Regions from separate parts of the Saccharopolyspora tripterygii genome, predicted to be linked through region 2. Evidence: riboswitches for the same ligand, from Rfam matches in the RefSeq annotation. Region 2 holds a riboswitch; each other region holds the start of a gene.
What was found. A riboswitch is a leader RNA that binds a small molecule or an ion and turns the genes downstream of it on or off. The one in region 2 is predicted to bind cobalamin.

Region 1 (3,269 bases), on a different contig from region 2:
AGCACGACTACCGCGAACTCAAAACCGGCCTCGGACTCGACCACTTCGAAGGCCGATCCTTCACCGGCTGGCACCGCCACGTCACCCTGGCCTCCGCAGCACACCTGTTCCTCACCACCCTCCGCCTGAACAACCCAAAAGCATCTGGGGCAGCCTGACCCTCTACAAGGTCATCCGCGAGCTGCAAACACTGCTCGCCACCTGGTCAGGCACCTGCCCCACCTGCCACCAACACATCCACCGATTACCGACCTAACAAAGCACTACTAGGACGTGACGGGCAGCGGAATGGAGTGCTGGTTGAGTAGGAAGGTGCCGCGGAAGCATCAAGTGTCACTGCGGGCTGGTCGAACAGAAGAGGAACTGATCGAAATCTGTTGCCGTGCGTGACGAGCGGCGGCTCTGCGACAGGCCCGCCTGCTCGGCTCGCTGAGCAACGGACGCAAGATCGCGATTGTGGGCAACCGCGTCAATGGCGCAGCCGTGCTGGTTGCCGCGGATGTTGGCGTCGCGATGGGAACCTCAGCCGTGTTCGGGATACGCCGCCCGTTGCAGTGGCGCACAACCGGCTCGACCGGCTTCCGCCGGCTTGGGTGGGCGACCGGCCCTGTCGAATGGTGTTGCGAGCCGCTCTTGGCCGTGGCTGCTGATGCCTGGGATGGCTGTGCGGGCAGCGGTGGGCCCGTCGCTGTCGGGTCATCGCGGCTTCCGGCGTGGGGCGTTGTGGAGTACGCATTCTGTGCAGTAGCCAGTGCCGGATCGCCATAGCTGGCAGCATGTTCGACGTCGGGACCACAATCCGCTCTGCGTCGCGCCGACGTCGAGCAGGTCTGCTCGGCCGGTCTCAGCGCGCAGTTGCACTGCGGTGGCGAGCACGTCACCTCCGGCCCCGTCTGCGGCGAGCCGTCGCAGCACCTCGCCGAGCAAACCGACGGCGTTGCCCCAGTACTGATCGCTGTCTGCTGGTGGGCCGCCGATAGCTTCGAGTCCACGGGTGAGCGGTGCGAGGAAGTGGGAAACGTTGGGCCACCAGGCGTTGGCGCACGATCGATCACGTAGCACAAGACCGTGCACCAACCCGTCCGCGTCAACCACGACGGATGCTTCGGCCAGCGAAGGGACAGGCCATCCGAAGTGGTGCTCGGGAACTGTTGCGCACAGCGCGAGCCACGAAGCCCGAAAGGCCACCAGAACCGTGCCCGCGCGGTGATGTTGAAATCCGGCCAAACGTTGCCAGGCTTGGACGTTTCGCGCCAAGAATCCGTTGGTCTCGTCGCAGTACGACTCCCATGCCAGGACCTCGTTGGCGCCGGCGAGGGGCCGTGCCAGCGAGCGAGTGGTCTGGTCCAGAGCGGCTTTTGATGAATCCTGCACCCCGGCATTGGACCTGATGTGCAGGAGAACCGATGCAGTGAGGTTCGTCGCGGGATCGGCTGTTGTGGGCTCGGCGATCTCCTCGTACTCTTCTGCTGCCGCAGTGCACGGGAAGCCGGTGGAAATCCGGCGTGGTCCTCGCCACTGTGACCGGGGAGCGACCCTGATCTCGCCACTGGGCACCGCGTTGGTGTCTGGGAAGGCCAAGGGGAGCGCCGATCCGGAAGCCAGGAGACCGGCTGCGGCAGTAACACCACGTTCCACGAGAGATGGAAGGCAGGTTTTGACATGACCACCGCTGGTCTGCCCGCTGCACAGCGCATCCAAGTTCCCGTCTGGGCTTGGGCCTTGGCCGCGTTCGCGATCGTTCTGCTCTACGTCGTGCTTCAGGAAAACGGTGCCGTGCTCGCGCAGGCGGCGGACACCGTCCACGAGTTCACGCACGACGGCCGCCACGCTCTCGGCGTGCCCTGCCACTGAACGGGGACACCCATGAGCTCGCCATTCGCCACTTTCCTGCGGCGGGGCTTGCTGGCCGGGCTGCTCGCCGGCCTCACGGCCGCATTGGTCTCGCTTCTGCTGGTCGAAACCCCGCTCCGCGCTGCGCTCGATGTCGAGGAAGCACGCCCGCAGGCCGCCGGTGAGCACGCCCACGAGGAATTGTTCAGCCGCTCCACTCAGGTGGTCGGCGGCATGGTCGCCGCCCTTGTCGTCGGGTTGGCGATCGGGGCGATCTTCGCGGTCGTGTTCGCCCACAACCGGCACCGGCTGCCCGCACGCACCGATTTCGGACGGAGCCTCCAGCTCGCTGCGGCCGGGTTTTTGGCCGTGTCGCTGCTACCGGCGCTGAAGTATCCTGCGAACCCACCAGGGGTCGGGGCTCCGGAGTCGGTCACTTTCCGCACGGTCGCGTACTTCTCGCTGATCGTGGTGGGCATCGCGATCCTGCACGCGGTGGGCTACCTACACCGGTACCTGGCCGTTCACGGTTGGTCGCAGGCACGCCGCAGTACCGCTGCAGCTGTCGGAGGCATCGTGTTGACCGGCCTCGTCCTGTGGTCGTGTCCCTCGAACCCGGACCCCGTCCCTCCGGACGTGCCCGCAGCGTTGCTGTGGCGCTTCCGGTTGGCCTCACTCGCTGAACTCGCCGGAATGTGGGCGGTCCTCGGTTTCGCCTTCGGTCTGCTCAACGAGCCCCGAAAACAACGAGTGACCACGACAGCCTCACCGGCAACGACACCATAGCGACGGTCCCCGCCCGGCCTTCGTCACCTCAAGGACGGGCGGGGTCTTAGCTCGCTGCGGGCGCGATTCGGGGTGCTGACAGTGCGTTTGGGTCCAGTTGGGAACGGGACCTAGTGATCGCGGCCCCTGAAGAGAACGACGACCGCCGCAACAGCCAGCAGAAGCGTGAACAAGGCGCCTCCGCCAACCAGCCAGACGAAAGAGCCGGTTTCATAGTTGCTTTCGTCGTGTGGCCTCGAGAGTGGAGCCACTGAGCCATTGTCCGAATAGGCTGAAGGTCCGGCTGTGGAAGCGGGGGCTGCAAATGACGCAGGGGCTGTGGCCCGCTGAGTGCCGGCATGGACGACTTGATGGACCAGTGCGTAGCTTCCGTTGTTCAACAACGGAAATGGTTGTGTTGCAACGTTGTCACGCTGACTCGTTTGCTGTGCTACTGGGAGAGCCTGAACTTGGCCAGTGAGCGCCACGTCGAGCAGGCTCGGGCTGCCTGGTTCGCTGAGGCGGAATCGGCCGGTGCCGGGGGAGTGCTCAAGAGCAACGCCGCTGGCTGGAACGCTTCCGGCCAGGCTGGTATGCGCTGCTGCGGGCAGTTGAATTGCTCCGATCCCGAGGGCCACGATCGTGCACAGCATCGCTCGGCGAAAGATTTT
Region 2 (3,269 bases):
CCCGGGCAGCTCGTCGAGCAGCTCGCGCACGCGTTCCAACCGCGCCCGTTGCCACCCGCCGACCGGGTGCGGCCGGGACACGATCTCCACGCGAGCACCGTGGGCGCGCAACAGGTTTCGGGTCATCGCGTCGAGCTCGCTGTCGGCGACGACGACCACCGGGTGGCCCAGCGCGGCTCCCACATAGGCCAGGCCGATCGCGAGGGTGCCGCTGCTGGACTCGACCACCACCCCGCCCGGCCGAAGCTCACCTCGCGCTCGTGCGCCGCGCAACATCGACAGCGCCGCGCGCGCCTTCATCGTCGCCGGGCCGACGGACTCCAACTTGGCCCAGAAACCGGGGTGCTGCCGGGGGAGCGGCGTGGGCACGCGCAGCACCGGGGTGTTGCCGATGAGGTCGAGCATCGACTCGCACCTGCGGCCACCGGCACTCTCACCGGGGTCCTCGACCACCTTCTGCACGGGGATCACGGGCGACCTCCGTCGTAGAGGTGGATGCCGGTGTCGTCTCCGCTGAGCCAGAAGAAGGGGTACGGCTCCGCCGACAGCGCGGTGATCTCGCGTCCCAGCATCTCCCGGAAGACCGCGCTTCCCGTCTGCGCGAACACCACGAGCGGGAGCTGCCGCAGGTGGCAGCGATCGACGATGTCGTCGAGCGTGCCGTTGCCCAGCACCATTCCCGAGGCCAGCACCGCGTCCGCGCCGTCGATCGCCACCTGGTGGTCGGCGAGGATCTCCTCGCCGAACTCGGTGCGACCGCCCTTGAGATCGCAGGGGACGCAATCGATCCCGCGTTCCCGCAGGGCCGCGAGCAGCGAGTTGACCACGCCGATCACGGCGACGCGGGAACCCTCGGGCACCGGCACCAGTTCCGCGACGGCGCGGGCGCGGGCCATCGACTTCTCCAGCGACGTCCCCGCGGGGATCCGCACCGCGCGCGAACGCGAGTGCTGCGCGTGCGGAACCGCATCCGCCAGGCAGGCGTCGAGCACCGCCACGCGCACCGCCCTGGAAGGGTGGTGCAGCAGTTCGGCGACGTCACCGCCGACGATCTCGCGGACCAGCTCGTCGCCGAGCTCGCCCGGTTCTGCCGCGCAGGAGCCCACCGCGGAGCCGACCCGCACGCTCAACACCGTGTTCACGTAGCCGCTGCGCCTGCCGGAGTGCTGCGCCGCCTGCACCGTCAGGAAGGCGACGGACACCGTCGAGCTCGGTTCGGCGGATCCGCGCAGATCGGTGATCACGCGCTCCAGCGACGTGGGAGTTCCGCGTTCACAGGGGAACTGACCACTCGTCCGCATGGCCTACGCGATTCGGAGCGCGGCGGGCGAACGCCTCATCGGGCCTATCTGCGCGGGGACGACACATCGATCCGGGTGCACCGGGTACCTCCTCCGGGGCTCCGCGACCCCGTTGACTCGGCACGACGGAGCGAGTCTCCTGACTCATGGATCGGCACCTCCCCCCAGCCTTCCCACCGGCTTTCCGGCAGTGGCGCTCGCGGAGTCGACTCCCCATTCACAGTGGCGGGACCGTGCCGGATTCTCACCGGCTTCCTGCGCACCGTCGCATGAATTGTTTTCAACCTTTCAGCCTGCCCGCGCCCAGTCAAGGGACCGCACTGTGATCGTTGTTGCACATTGCTAGCATCAAGGAGCGAAGTCGCTGGTCCAGACGTCGGAGGTGGAGCATGTCACCGCACGAGGCTCTCGTTCGCGGGGAGTACGTGATCAGGCGTGCGCGTCACGAAGACGTCGAGAGCGCGCGAACCTTGATGTTCGACACCTTCTACCGCGTCATGGGCCACGGCTACGTCCCCGAGTGGCACGCCGACGTCATCGACATGCAGCGCGCGTACTTCGAAACCCCGGGCCACGCGCTGTTCGTCGCCGCCCTCGGCGAAGAGGTGGTCGGAACGGCCTCGGTGCGAGCGAGCGGCCCCAAGAGCCCGCCGCATCCACAGTGGATCGCCGAGCGCTACGGAACCCCCACCACGGCACAGATCTTCCGCACCTACGTCCGCGAGGAGCACCAACGAAACGGGCTCGCCCGCGCACTGGTCGAGAAGTCCTGCGAGTTCGTCGCTGAAACCGGGCTCTACGACACGATCTACCTGCACACCAACCCGGCGATCGCAGGTGCGGAACCGTTCTGGCGCAGCGTGGCCAAGGAGGTCTGCGACGCTCGCGGGACCGGCGACTTCAGCCCCACCATCCACTTCGAGATCCCGGTCCCACCACGGGATCTCACCTCCGCCTGAGGCCGGTCAGGCCTCCGGCGGTTCGGTGATGTGCTGCTCGGCCAGGCAGGCGAAGTCGGCCACCAGGCGATTGCGCTCGCCCGCCCTGGTCGCCAGCACGACGTGGCTCGGCTCGACGCCCTCGATGGGGATCGCGACGAGGTCGGGACGCATCCGGGCGGCCGCGCGCACCGTCACCACCACCGCCTGACCGGCGGCGACGACCTCGAACTTCTCCTCCAGCGCGTTGATGTCCGGGCCCTCGGGCGCCTTGCTGCCGTCGGGACGGGGTTCCAGGCGCCAGTACGCGGACCATGCCGGGTCGGCCTCGGGGAAGCGTGGCATCGGCTCGCCGGCGAGATCGTCGAGGGTGACCGACTCCTCACCCGCCAGCCGGTGTTCGCGGGAGACCACCAACGTCCTCGGTTCCTGGTAGAGCAGCGTCACCCGCAGACCGTCGGTGGGGAACGGCAACCGCGCGACGACGGCGTCCACCTCTCGGTCCAGCAGAGCCGCTTGCGGCTGGCTGAACTCGATGTGCCTGGTCCGCACGTCGGCGTCCGGGTGCGCCCGGCGCATCGCCTGGGCGGCCCTGGTGACGATGAGCCCGTTGCCGTAACCGATGACGATCCGGTTCGGCCGAGCGACCGCGCGGGCTTCCGCCGTGGCTCGGGTCGCCGAGCGCAACAGCGACTTGGCGTGCGGCAGGAAGACCTCGCCGGCCTCGGTCAGCGCGGTCCCGCGAGGTGTCCGGTCGAGCAAGCGCGCGCCGAGCTGCTGCTCCAGCCTGCGGATCTGCCGGGACAGCGAGGGCTGGGCGATGCGGAGCTGCTCGGCGGCCCGGCCGAAGTGCCGGTGCTCGGCGACCACGGCGAAGTACCGCACCAAGCGCAGGTCGAGGTCTCCTTCGGTCATGCGCCCAGGGTATCGCCGACGACCAGGCAGCAGGACACCTCTATCGAACTGAACAGCTGTGATGCCTGAATCGCATGACGGATTTCGAAACGGGACTTGGACGCGAGCCGATGGC
Region 3 (3,269 bases), on a different contig from region 2:
TCGACGACGTCCCCCCGGGGAACACCGCAGCGGCGGCTGCATCCGGCCCAGTGCACGGCTCTTCCTCCCGGCAGCAGCGGCAACGCGCGTGCTGCGTCGGTCTGCACGTCGGCGAGCGCCTTGCCGCATCCCGGGCGGCCGGTGCACGCGGTGACGCCGATCCACGGCGACATCGGGTCGGTCACGAGCCCAGCGCGCTCCACAGTGGACACGTGCTTCCGGTGCGGGTCGAGCATGAACGGGATCAGCGCGCCGCGCCACGGAGTGAGACGGATCTCGCCCGCACCGGCGTCGGCCACCTCGGCGAGCGCGGCCGCCTGCTCGCCCGACAACCGGCCCAGCGGGACCACGGTCGCGAGGGTGACCTGCCCGTCCCTGCCCTCGAGCGTCCCGGCGGGAACGATCGTCTCGGGCTCCGGCCGATCGGGCATGGCCGCGTCCTGCCGGAGCTGGTGATCGGTGCCGTCGAGCACGGCGAGCACTCTCGCGGTCACCCGGGGCGATCCCCGGTCGAGCTCGGCCAATCGCCACGCGCCCGAGCTCTGCTCCTCGCGCTCGGCCAGGAACGCGCGGGCTGCGACGTGCATCACCGCAGCGGCGCTCGCCGGGGGCATTCGCACTCCGGTGTCGGTGCCTGCCAGCAGCAGCGCGACCTCGTGCGGGCCGACCGCGATGACCGACACGTCGCCGCCCAGGCCTGCGACGTCGCCGCGGCCGTCGTCGAAGGCGAACAGGAAGCGTCCGGACAGCGCGGTGAGTTCTGGATCACCGCACAACTTCTCGTCCAAGTCGGTGACCAGGGGCTGGACGTCGAGGAGGCCGATCCGATCGCATCCGCTCAGCGGCGAACCGAGGATGTTGCGCACCCGCTCGTGCGGGACGGAGGGCAGCAGCCCGGCCGCGGAGAGCCTGCGCGCCAACTCCTCTCCCGAGTCCTCGCGCAAGCCGCGGACCTGCAGGTTCCCGCGCGAGGTGAGTTCGATATGCTGATGTCCGAGCTCGTGGGCGGCAGTTGCCACCGACCGCATCTGATCAGCGGTCAGCCTGCCGCCGGGAACGCGGATCCGTGCCAGGCCACCGTCCTCGGCCGGGTGCAGGCGCACCGCGCCCGGGCAGGCGTCGTCCCGGAGCCGGGAATCGTGGTCGTAGGTGGGCACGGCGATACATGGTAGTTGCGGCTTGTTTGCAACATCAGCGCCTGTCGGTAGGATCACCGGCGACTGCAGCAGGGGAGGAAGCCGGTGCGATTCCGGCGCGGTCCCGCCACTGTCACCGGGGAGCAAACCCCACCACGAGGTCACGGCCGAGTTCGGCTGGAAGACCGGGGTGCGCGCCGATCCGGGAGCCAGGAAACTCCGCCTGCCGTGCCCACCCAGCCATGTCCGGGGCGAGGACCCCGAGAGAGGTGCACCATGCGAACCGCGTCCTGGCCGCCTGCGCTCGGCGAAGTCATCGCGCTGCCGACGAAGCACGTCGAGGAATTCACCGCATGATCCTGCTCTTGTCCACATCGGATACCGACCTCCTCAGCGCGCGCGCCAGCGGCGCGGACTTCCGCCTCGCCAATCCGGCGCGCGTGGAAGCCGGGGAACAGCTGGAGGAACTCGTCGAGGGCACCGACCTCGTCGTCGTGCGCATCCTGGGCGGACGCCGCGCGTGGGAGGCCGGTCTCGACCAGCTGCTCGCGGGACCGCGCCCGGTGGTCGTGCTCGGCGGCGAGCAAGCTCCCGACGCCGAGCTCATGGAGTGCTCCACCGTCCCGGGCGGTGTGTGCGCCGAGGCGCACAGCTACCTCGCCCACGGCGGGCCGGAGAACCTCTCCGAGCTCTACAACTTCCTCAGCGACACGGTGCTGTTCACCGGAAACGGCTTCGAACCGCCGGTTCCGGCTCCTTCCTGGGGTGTGCTGGAGCGCGAGCCCCGCACCACCGAGGGGCCGACGGTCGCGGTCCTCTACTACCGCGCGCACCACATGGCCGGCAACACCGCGTTCGTGCACACCATCTGCGAGGCGATCGAGGACGCGGGAGCCCAAGCGCGGCCGCTGTTCTGCGCCTCGCTGCGCGCCCCGGACCCGGAACTGCTGGATGCGCTCGGTGGTGCCGACGCGCTCGTGGTGACCGTGCTGGCGGCCGGAGGTACCCGTCCCGCAACGGCTTCCGCCGGTGGCGACGACGAGGCCTGGGACATCGGCAAGCTCGCCGAGCTGGACATCCCGATCCTGCAGGGCCTGTGCCTCACCAGCAGCCGCGAGCAGTGGGAGGCCAACGACGACGGTCTGTCGCCGATGGACGCCGCCACCCAGATCGCGGTGCCGGAGTTCGACGGCCGTCTCATCACCGTGCCGTTCTCGTTCAAGGAGAACGACTCCCAGGGCCTGCCGGTCTACGTCGCCGATCCCGAGCGCGCCGCGCGGGTCGCCGGGATCGCGGTCGGCTACGCGCGGTTGGGTCACGTGCAGGCCGCCGACCGCCGCGTCGCGCTGATGCTCTCGGCCTACCCGACCAAGCACGCGCGCATCGGCAACGCCGTGGGCCTGGACACCCCGGTCAGCGCTGTGCGCCTGCTGCAGGCGCTGCGGGACCAGGGCTACGACGTGGGGCCGGAGACGGGTTCCGGCGCCGTTCCCGGGCTCGCCGAGCAGGACGGCGACGCGCTGATCCACGCCATGATCGCGGCCGGTGGACAGGACCGCGACTGGCTGACCGAGGACCAGCTGACGTCCAACCCGATCCGCCTGCCCGCCAAGCGCTACCGGCAGTGGTACGAGACGCTCCCGGCCGAACTGCGCGAGCAGGTCGAGCAGCACTGGGGCCCGCCGCCCGGTGAGCTGTTCGTCGACAAGTCCCAGGACCCCGAGGGCGAGATCGTCCTCGCCGCACTGCGTTTCGGCAACGTGGTGCTGATGGTGCAGCCGCCGCGCGGTTTCGGCGAGAACCCGATCGCTATCTACCACGACCCGGACCTGCCGCCGAGCCACCACTACCTGGCCGCCTACCGGTGGATCGCCGACGACTTCGGCGCGCACGCCATGGTGCACCTCGGCAAGCACGGCAACCTGGAGTGGCTGCCGGGCAAGTCGGCGGGCCTGTCGGCCTCCTGCGCACCCGACGCCGCGCTGGGCAACCTCCCGCTGATCTACCCGTTCCTGGTCAACGACCCGGGGGAGGGCACCCAGGCCAAGCGCCGGGTGCACGCTACCCTGGTCGACCACCTCGTGCCGCCGATGGCGCGCGCGGAGAGCTACGGCGACATCGCTCGCTTGGAGC

Region 1: it holds a riboswitch for cobalamin, as region 2 does, so the genes downstream of both, ACYVF3_RS02500 (CbtB domain-containing protein) here and ACYVF3_RS23595 (Rossmann-like domain-containing protein) in region 2, are expected to answer to the same signal.
Region 3: it holds a riboswitch for cobalamin, as region 2 does, so the genes downstream of both, cobN (cobaltochelatase subunit CobN) here and ACYVF3_RS23595 (Rossmann-like domain-containing protein) in region 2, are expected to answer to the same signal.

Annotation. Positions count from the first base shown of each region.
Region 1 covers NZ_BAAGZP010000002.1:57,573-60,841, reverse strand. Annotated here, with positions in the region: gene ACYVF3_RS02505 (IS701 family transposase) at 1-158, shown strand, start outside; cobalamin riboswitch at 1,459-1,632, shown strand; gene ACYVF3_RS02500 (CbtB domain-containing protein) at 1,663-1,854, shown strand; gene ACYVF3_RS02495 (CbtA family protein) at 1,867-2,619, shown strand; gene ACYVF3_RS02490 (copper resistance protein CopC) at 2,730-3,251, opposite strand.
Region 2 covers NZ_BAAGZP010000030.1:155,346-158,614, forward strand. Annotated here, with positions in the region: gene ACYVF3_RS23590 (PLP-dependent cysteine synthase family protein) at 1-471, opposite strand, end outside; gene ACYVF3_RS23595 (Rossmann-like domain-containing protein) at 468-1,244, opposite strand; cobalamin riboswitch at 1,414-1,636, opposite strand; gene ACYVF3_RS23600 (GNAT family N-acetyltransferase) at 1,691-2,260, shown strand; gene ACYVF3_RS23605 (LysR family transcriptional regulator) at 2,267-3,154, opposite strand.
Region 3 covers NZ_BAAGZP010000011.1:55,542-58,810, reverse strand. Annotated here, with positions in the region: gene cobG (precorrin-3B synthase) at 1-1,157, opposite strand, end outside; cobalamin riboswitch at 1,232-1,356, shown strand; gene cobN (cobaltochelatase subunit CobN) at 1,490-3,269, shown strand, end outside.